2 regions of the Planomonospora algeriensis genome follow, and region 2 is predicted to be linked to the other one. Evidence: predicted binding sites of a transcription regulator. Region 2 holds the regulator's gene; the other holds the start of a gene.
What was found. The regulator HrcA, encoded in region 2, represses chaperone genes, less so after heat shock. The targets are predictions, from matches to a motif close to TTGGCACTCTCNNNNNGAGAGTGCCAA.
Positions count from the first base shown of each region.

Region 1 (4,410 bases), on a different contig from region 2:
GCGCCCCGCTCGCTCCGTCCCGGAGCGGGCTCCCTGTCCGTACGGCCCGCGCCCGACCCGGCCGCGTCCCTGGCGGAGGCCGCCGCGCAGGCGCTCGCCCGGGAGGGATCGATCGGCGTCATCGTCGCCGACGCCTGGGTCTCCGCCGCCTCCGAGGCGCTGTCCCGGTTCGACCACCGTGTGCTGGCTCCCGACTCCGTCGAGGAGCACCGCCTCCTGGTCGTGCCCGCCGGCCTGGCCAAGGGCCTGGAGTACGACCACGTCATCGTGGTCGAGCCGGCCGACATCGTGGAGGCCGAACCCCGGGGCCTGGCCAGGCTGTACGTGGTGCTGACCCGCGCGGTCACGTCCCTGACGGTGCTGCACGCCAGGGATCTGCCGCCCCAGCTGACCGGCTGACCGGCGACCTCACCGGGGCTGGTAACTTCCCGGCCATGGACGTGACCATCCGGTACGGGCGGATCGAGGACGTGGAGGCGCTGCTGGCCTTCTGGCGCGTGGCCGCGGAGGGGACGGACCGGCACGACGACCCGGCCAAGGTCACGGCGCTCATCGAGCGCGACCCCGAGGCCGTGCTCATCGCCGAGGTGGACGGGGAGACGGCCGGCACGCTGATCGCGGGGTGGGACGGCTGGCGGGCCCATCTCTACCGGCTGGCGGTGGCTCCCGCCCGGCGGCGGCAGGGCGTCGGGAGCGCGCTGATCCGGGCGGCCGAGGAGCGCTTCGCGGCGTTCGGTGCCTTCCGGGCCGACGCGATGGTCCTGCACGACAACGAGCTCGCCCACCACGCCTGGAGCGCCGCCGGCTACGCACCCCAGCCGCAGTGGGCTCGCTGGGTCAAGCCTCTGACGTGACCTCGCCCGGGTCTCCGGCCCGTCCCCTGCCCTGCCCCGGTCCGCCCCCGGCGCGGGCCCGGTCCGCCCCTGGCGGATCGCGGGACGCGAGCCGGGCGCACGGGACTCAGACCGAGCCGTGCGGAACGCAAGCCGGGACGTGCGGGAAGGGGCGGGAAAAGGAAAGGGCCGGTCCCGTGCGGGACCGGCCTCTTCTTCGAGCAGGCGCCGGACTAGAAGTCCATGTCGCCGCCGCCCGGCATGCCGCCGGCCGGAGCGGGGTTCTTCTCGGGCTTCTCAGCGATGACGGCCTCGGTGGTGAGGAACAGCGCCGCGATGGACGCCGCGTTCTGCAGCGCGGAACGGGTCACCTTGGCCGGGTCGATGATGCCCGACTCGAACATGTTGACGTAGTCGCCGGTGGCGGCGTTCAGGCCCTCACCCGGGGTGAGGTTGCGCACCTTCTCCACCACGACGCCGCCCTCGAGGCCGGCGTTGACGGCGATCTGCTTCAGCGGCTCCTCGAGCGCCTTGCGGACGATCGCGGCGCCGGTGGCCTCGTCACCGAGCAGCTCGAGCTTGTCGAACGCCTTGGCGCCGGCCTGCAGCAGCGCCACGCCACCGCCGGGGACGATGCCCTCCTCGACGGCCGCCTTGGCGTTGCGCACGGCGTCCTCGATGCGGTGCTTGCGCTCCTTGAGCTCGACCTCGGTCGCCGCGCCGGCCTTGATGACGGCGACGCCGCCGGCCAGCTTGGCGAGGCGCTCCTGGAGCTTCTCGCGGTCGTAGTCGGAGTCGGTGTTCTCGATCTCGGCGCGGATCTGGTTGACCCGGCCGGCGATCTGCTCGGCGTCACCGGCACCGTCGACGATGGTGGTCTCGTCCTTGGTGATGATGACCTGGCGGGCGCGGCCGAGCTGCTCCAGCGCGGTGGACTCGAGCTTGAGGCCGAGGTCCTCGCTGATGACCTGGGCGCCGGTCAGGACGCCGATGTCGCCCAGCATCGCCTTGCGGCGGTCACCGAAGCCCGGGGCCTTGACGGCGACCGAGCGGAACAGGCCGCGGATCTTGTTGACGACCAGGGTGGCCAGGGCCTCGCCCTCGACGTCCTCGGCGATGATCAGCAGCGGCTTGCCGGCCTGCACGACCTTGTCGAGGACCGGGAGCAGGTCCTTGTTGGCGGAGACCTTGGAGTTGACGACGAGGATGTACGGGTCGTCGAGGACGGCCTCCATACGCTCCGGGTCGGTCACGAAGTAGGGCGAGATGTAACCCTTGTCGAAGCGCATGCCCTCGGTGAGCTCGAGCTCCAGGCCGAAGGTGTTGCTCTCCTCGACGGTGATGACGCCTTCCTTGCCGACCTTGTCCATCGCCTCGGCGATCATCTCGCCGATCTGCGGGTCGCCCGCGGAGATGGAGGCCGTGGAGGCGATCTGCGCCTTCGTCTCCACGTCCTTGGCCAGCTTGGAGAGCTCCTCCGAGACGCGCTCGACGGCGGCCTCGATGCCCTTCTTCAGGGCCATCGGGTTGGCGCCGGCGGCGACGTTGCGCAGGCCCTCGCGGACCAGCGCCTGGGCGAGCACGGTGGCGGTGGTGGTGCCGTCACCCGCGACGTCGTCGGTCTTCTTGGCGACTTCCTTGACGAGCTCGGCCCCGATCTTCTCCCACGGGTCCTCGAGCTCGATCTCCTTGGCGATGGAGACACCGTCGTTGGTGATCGTGGGGGCGCCCCACTTCTTCTCCAGAACGACGTTACGGCCCTTGGGGCCGAGGGTCACCTTCACGGCGTCCGCGAGCTGGTTCATACCACGCTCGAGACCGCGCCGGGCGTCCTCGTCAAACGCGATCATCTTGGCTGCCATACGGCTAGACCTCCCAAACACAGGGTGGCGTGCACCGGATCGAGCCGACGCCCGCGACGGCATGTGGACCCGCGACTCCGTTCGGCGGGTCCCATCGTCTCGATCCAGGGTTGGCACTCTCAAACAGAGAGTGCCAACGAACTGTTTAGCACTCTACCCTGTCGAGTGCAAGCTACGCCGCCCTGAGCTGGGCTCCGCCCAGGGCGAAGACGCCGGCCCGGGACCGGAGCCCAAGCGGACGGCCCCTCGCACCGGCACTCCGGCCGCCCGTCACGCGGGACGGCACCTCGGACGGACCCGACACCGGACGGGCCGGGCGCGGGAACGCGAAGGCCCGGCCCTCCGGAGCATCCGGCGGGCCGGGCCGACATGTGGGGGATCCGCGCGGACCGCACTGCCGCGGGAGTCCCGGCCGTCTCCGGCGAATCCGCCGGCCGACCGCCTCAGACGGTCCGGACGGCCTCCGCCTGCGGGCCCTTCTGCCCCTGAGTGATCTCGAACTCGACCCGCTGGCCTTGCTCGAGCGCACGATAGCCGTCCATCAGGATCGCGGAGTAATGGACGAAAACATCCTTACCACCGTCTACCGCGATGAAGCCGTAGCCCTTGTCCGCGTTGAACCATTTGACGGTGCCCTGCGCCACTTCCGACTCCTCTTACCGGCCTTGAAGACCACGCCCATTCCACTCGCGAAGCCTTCGATCTCCGCGGCGAAGCCCTCGCCCACATCGATCGTCCTCGACCATACCTGTGGGACACCGTAGGGCAACAGAGTCAATCCACTAATCATCCGTTTACTGGCACCTTTGGTGGGAGAACAAGCTTTTGCCCTGTACCGCTTGGTTCAATATTGCATTATTTCCTCACGCCTCAGATATGAACGGGCGCCACAAAGCACGACACCCGCACGCGGCCGGAGCGGCGTACGGGTGTCGTGGAGGCGCCAGAGGCGCCCGGAGCGGCCTGGACGGCCCGAGGGGATCAGCCCCCGGCGACCGCCGGGATGACGGAGACCTGGACCCCGGACGGCGTGGCGGTGTCGAGGTTGTCCGCGAAACGGACGTCCTCTTCTCCCACATAAACGTTGACAAAACGTCGGATCTTGCCCGTTTCATCGAGGATCCGGGCGCCGATGCCGGGGAAGTCCGCGTCGAGCTTCTCCAGAACCTCCCGCAGGGTCGCCCCCTCTCCGCTCACCTCGGCGGCGCCATTGGTGTACGTGCGAAGAATCGTCGGAATCCGCACAGAAACGCTCATAATCCAGTACCTTTCAGGAGTTCTCAGGCGAGGGCGGCACGGAATGCGTCAAGGGACGGCCGGATGACCGCGGCGGGCCGGGCGTGGTCGGCCACCGCGTCGAGGGTCTTGAGCCCCTCCCCGGTGTTGAGGACGACCGTCTCGGCGTCGGGGTCGAGCCTGCCCTCGGCGACCAGTTTGCGGAGCACGCCGACGGTGACGCCGCCCGCGGTCTCGGCGAAGACGCCCTCGGTCCGGGCCAGCAGCCTGATCGCGTCGACGATCTCGGCGTCCGTGACGTCCTCCACCGCGCCGCCGGTGCGCCGGGCGATGTCCAGGACGTACGGACCGTCGGCCGGGTTGCCGATCGCCAGCGACTTGGCGATGGTGTCCGGCTTGACCGGGCGGATCACATCGTGGCCGGCCTTGTAGGCCGCGGAGACGGGCGAGCAGCCCTCGGCCTGCGCGGCGAAGATCTT
Region 1 is NZ_CDRNDK010000073.1:5,960-10,369, forward strand. It holds gene ACWJ6R_RS10905 (HelD family protein) at 1-399, shown strand, start outside; gene ACWJ6R_RS10910 (GNAT family N-acetyltransferase) at 435-854, shown strand; gene groL (chaperonin GroEL) at 1,067-2,695, opposite strand; gene ACWJ6R_RS10920 (cold-shock protein) at 3,139-3,339, opposite strand; gene ACWJ6R_RS10925 (MoaD/ThiS family protein) at 3,677-3,952, opposite strand; partial or broken gene thrC (threonine synthase) at 3,976-4,410, opposite strand, start outside.
Region 1: a site for HrcA is predicted at 2,806-2,832, ahead of groL (chaperonin GroEL). Genes of this name have one in related genera too.

Region 2 (4,410 bases):
TCGCCCTTGGGCAGTCCCTGGACCACGACCAGGCGCGGCCGGGGCTCGGGCACCTCGTAGCGGCGCAGCACCTCCACCCGGAGGGAGTCCTTGCCCGAGGCCAGGACCACGCACTCGGCCACGGCGCCGGCCCCGTCGGTCAGGTCGAGCCGCTCGCCCTCCCGCAGCCGCCGTACGGCCGCGGCGTGGCGTCCCTCCGGCCCGCCGAACGTGAACTCGGGCAGGGCCAGGTCCGCGGGGTCCGCCAGGAAGACGGGAGCGGTCATCGGCCGTTGAACGCGTCCCGCAGGCGCGAGAAGAAGCCCTGCTGGCCGGGGGCGAACTTGCCGGGGGGCCGCTCCTCGCCGCGGAGCCGGGCCAGTTCCTTCAGCAGTTCCTCCTGGGCCGGGTCGAGGCGGGACGGCGTCTCCACGTTCACGTGGATCAGCAGGTCGCCGCGGCCGGTCTCGTTGAGGCGCTGGACGCCCCTGCCGTACAGGGAGATGGTCTGCCCGGACTGGGTCCCGGGCCGCACGTCGATCTCCTCGGCGCCGTCGAGGGTCTCCACGGTCAGGATCGTGCCGAGCGCGGCCGCCGTCATCGGGATCTGCACGGTGCAGTGCAGGTCGTCGCCGCGCCGTTCGAAGATCTCGTGCGGGCGCTCGACGATCTCCAGGAACAGGTCGCCGGGCGGGCCGCCGCCGGGACCGATCTCGCCCTCGCCGGCGAGCTGGATGTGGGTGCCGTCCTCCACTCCGGCCGGGATGCGGACCTTGATGGTGCGCCGGGTGCGGACCCTGCCGTCGCCGGAGCACTCCTGGCAGGGGTGGCGGATGATCGAGCCGAACCCGCCGCACTGGGGGCAGGGGCGGGAGGTCATGACCTGGCCCAGGAAGGAGCGGGTGACCTGGGACACCTCTCCCCGGCCGTTGCACATGTCGCAGGTGTCGGGGTGGGTGCCGGCCGCGGCCCCGGAGCCGGTGCAGACCTCGCAGAGCACGGCGGTGTCGACGGTCAGCTCGCGGGTGGTGCCGAAGGCCGACTCGCTCAGGTCGAGCTCGACCCGGATGGTGGCGTTGCGCCCCCGGCGGGCCCGGGAGCGGGGGCCGCGTCCGCCGCCCCCGGCGGCCGTGCCGAAGAAGGCGTCCATGATGTCGCTGAACGGGAAGCCCGCGCCGAAGCCGCCGGCACCCGCGCCTCCGCCGGCCCCGCCGAACGGGTCGCCGCCCAGGTCGTACATCTGCCGTTTGCCCGGGTCTGACAGCACCTCGTAGGCCTGGGTGATCTCCTTGAACCGCTCCTGGGTCGCGGGATCGGGGTTCACGTCAGGGTGCAGCTCACGGGCCAGCCTGCGGTAAGCCTTCTTGATCTCTTCCGCACTGGCGTCACGGCGCACCCCGAGGGTGCCGTAGTAGTCACTCTTAGCCACTTAGTCGACCTCTTAGGATGCAGCCAGGATCTGGCTGACGTAGCGTGCCACCGCGCGCACCGCGCCCATCGTGACCGGGTAGTCCATTCGTGTCGGTCCCAGCACACCGAGCCGGGCCAGTTGCTTGTCCCCCGAACCGTATCCGGCGGCGACGATCGACGTCCCCTGCAGTCCGGTGTAGGGGTTCTCCGAACCGATCCGCACGGTCAGTGTGGACGGGTCGGAGGTCTCGCCGAGCAGGCGCATCAGCACGACCTGCTCCTCCAGCGCCTCCAGCACGTCGCGCAGGCCGACGGTGAAGTCGGCCCCCGCGAGGTTGGCGGCCCCCGCAAAGACGATCTTCTCCTCCTGGCGCTCCACCAGGGACTCCAGGAGCACCGACAGGACCGTGGCCGCCAGCGGCCGGTCCTCGGCCGGCAGCCGCTCGGGCAGGTCGGCGACCTTGTCCGGGACGCTGGTGAGCCCGCAGCCGTCCAGGCAGGCGTTGAGCACGGCGCGCAGGTGCGCGACCCGGCCCTCGTCCACCACGTCGGGCAGTTCGACCACGCGCTGCTCGACCCGGCCGGTGTTGGTGATGAGCACGAACATCAGGCGGCGCTCGCTCAGCGGGACCAGTTCGACGTGCCGGACCGTGGAGCTGGTCAGCGACGGGTACTGCACCACGGCGACCTGCCGGGTGAGCTGCGCCAGCAGCCGCACGGTGCGCGTCACCACGTCGTCGATGTCCACCGCGCCCGCCAGGAACGTCTCGATGGCCCGGCGCTCGGCCCCCGACAGCGGCTTGACCTGGGAGAGCCGGTCGACGAACAGCCGGTAGCCCTTGTCCGTGGGCACCCGCCCGGCGCTGGTGTGCGGCTGGGCGATGTAGCCCTGCTCCTCCAGCACCGCCATGTCGTTGCGGATCGTCGCGGGCGACACCCCCAGGTTGTGCCGCTCGACCAGAGCCTTGGAGCCCACCGGTTCGTTGGTGGACACGAAGTCCTCGACGATGGCGCGAAGCACCGCGAGCTTGCGGTCATCGACCAACGTGCTCACCTCCCTGCCTGCACCCTGCGCGCCCGAACGGGGAACACCGGATCTGGCACTCGGTGTTCCCGAGTGCCAGTGTACGGCTCCCGCCCGCAGGGTGGGATGACGCGGTCCGCAACCGGGGTCCGCATGGTCGTCAAGTCAACTGCTATTCGGATACAAGCGACAACCTCCACACTTGTCTTATGTCCCACGATTTCGGAAACCCCTCCGGTGGTTTCGTCCCCCCTTCCGGCACCCCCCAGAACCCCGCGCAGCACCCCGCCGCCCAGCCGTACGGCGGCGCCCCCTCCTACGGCTACGCCCCGCCCGGCTACGGCGCCCCGCAGGCACCGCCCCCGAAGGCGAAGGCGGGACCGAGCGTCGGCTGGATCGTCGGCGCCTGGCTGCTCGCGGTGGTCTCCGTGATCGCCGGCATCGCGATCTCCGTCGGCGGCATCCTCAGCTTCGCCAACGACGCCGCGCCCCCGGCCTCCTACGGACCGGGCGAGGTCTTCACCGTCGAGCTGGACCCGGCCGAGAGCCCCGCCCTCTACGTCTCCGCGGCCCAGGGGACCAAGTTCCAGTGCGGTTTCCAGGAGGGGACCCAGGGCCGGCTGGAGAACTCGCTCGTGCAGACGACCGTCACCGGCAGCGACGGGATCCCCTGGGAGCTGGCCTTCCGGATCGGCGTCGACCAGGCGGGCGAGTACAAGCTCGCCTGCTCCGTCGAGGACGGGGGCCAGGCCCGCTTCGGCGTGGGCCGCGAACTGGCCGCCGACGCCCTCGTGGGCGGCGTCGTGGCCCTGTTCCTGATCCCGGGCCTCGGCGTCCTGCTCGCCATCGTCGTGACCATCGTGGTGCTGGTGAAGCGGAGCCGCGCCCGCAAGCTCGCGGCCGCCCCGGCCCCCGTGTGGGGACCGACCGGCCCCTACCGCGGGTGATCGCGGCCCCGCCCCGTCCGCTGCTAGCGTCCCATGCGTCGACACGGACGCAGGAGGGGCGATGTACGAGCGCGACGTGCTGGCGGGCGACTGGCGGCGGCCGGGCAGGGGGACGATCCCGCAGGTCCCGGCGGAGCCCGACCTCGTCGTGGAGGACGCCGAGGGCGGCTTCTGCGGCGCGGTGGTCGCCTGCGACAAGGAGGCCGTCACGCTGGAGGACCGGTTCGGGCGGCGGCGGGTGTTCCCGCTGGAGCCCGCCGCGTTCCTGCTGGAGGGCCGGGTCGTCACCCTGGTGCGGCCCGTCTCCGCTCCGAAGGCCCCCCGGCGCAGCGCCTCCGGCTCCATCGCGGTGGAGGGGCTGCGCGCCCGCGTCGCCCGGGAGAGCCGGATCTACGTCGAGGGCGTGCACGACGCCGCGCTCGTCGAGCGGGTCTGGGGCCACGACCTGCGGGTCGAGGGCGTGGTCGTGGAGTACCTCGAGGGCGTCGACCACCTGCCCGCGATCGTCGAGGAGTTCTCGCCCGGCCCGGGCCGCCGGCTGGGCGTGCTCGTCGACCACCTGGTCGCCGGGTCGAAGGAGAGCCGGATCGCCGAGCGGGTCGCCTCCCCGCACGTGCTGGTCGTCGGCCACCCCTTCGTGGACGTCTGGCAAGCGGTCAAGCCGTCGGCGCTCGGCATCCCCGCCTGGCCGTCCGTGCCCCGCGGCCTGCCGTGGAAGGAGGGCGTCGTCGCCGCCCTGGGCTGGAACCTGGAACCCGGTGACGCCTGGCGCCGGATCCTCGGGGCGGTCGGGACATATGCTGACCTCGAGCCGGAGCTGCTCGGCCCGGTCGAGGAGCTGATCGACTTCGTGACGGCCCCCGACGAGGCCGGCTGATCCCGAAGACCCACCAGGAGGGTCCATGAGCGAGAACCCCGGCGAGCCCCGCTACGGGGCCGAAGGAGACGACCGCACCCGGCCCGGTGAGGGATACGGCCACCAGCCGCCTCCCGCCTCGCCGTACGGCCACGGCGCCCACGGCGGCGGCCACCCCGGACCCCAGCCCCCGC
Region 2 is NZ_CDRNDK010000001.1:21,822-26,231, reverse strand. It holds gene ACWJ6R_RS00110 (16S rRNA (uracil(1498)-N(3))-methyltransferase) at 1-266, opposite strand, end outside; gene dnaJ (molecular chaperone DnaJ) at 263-1,408, opposite strand; gene hrcA (heat-inducible transcriptional repressor HrcA) at 1,421-2,434, opposite strand; gene ACWJ6R_RS00095 (hypothetical protein) at 2,623-3,360, shown strand; gene ACWJ6R_RS00090 (DUF3097 domain-containing protein) at 3,422-4,237, shown strand.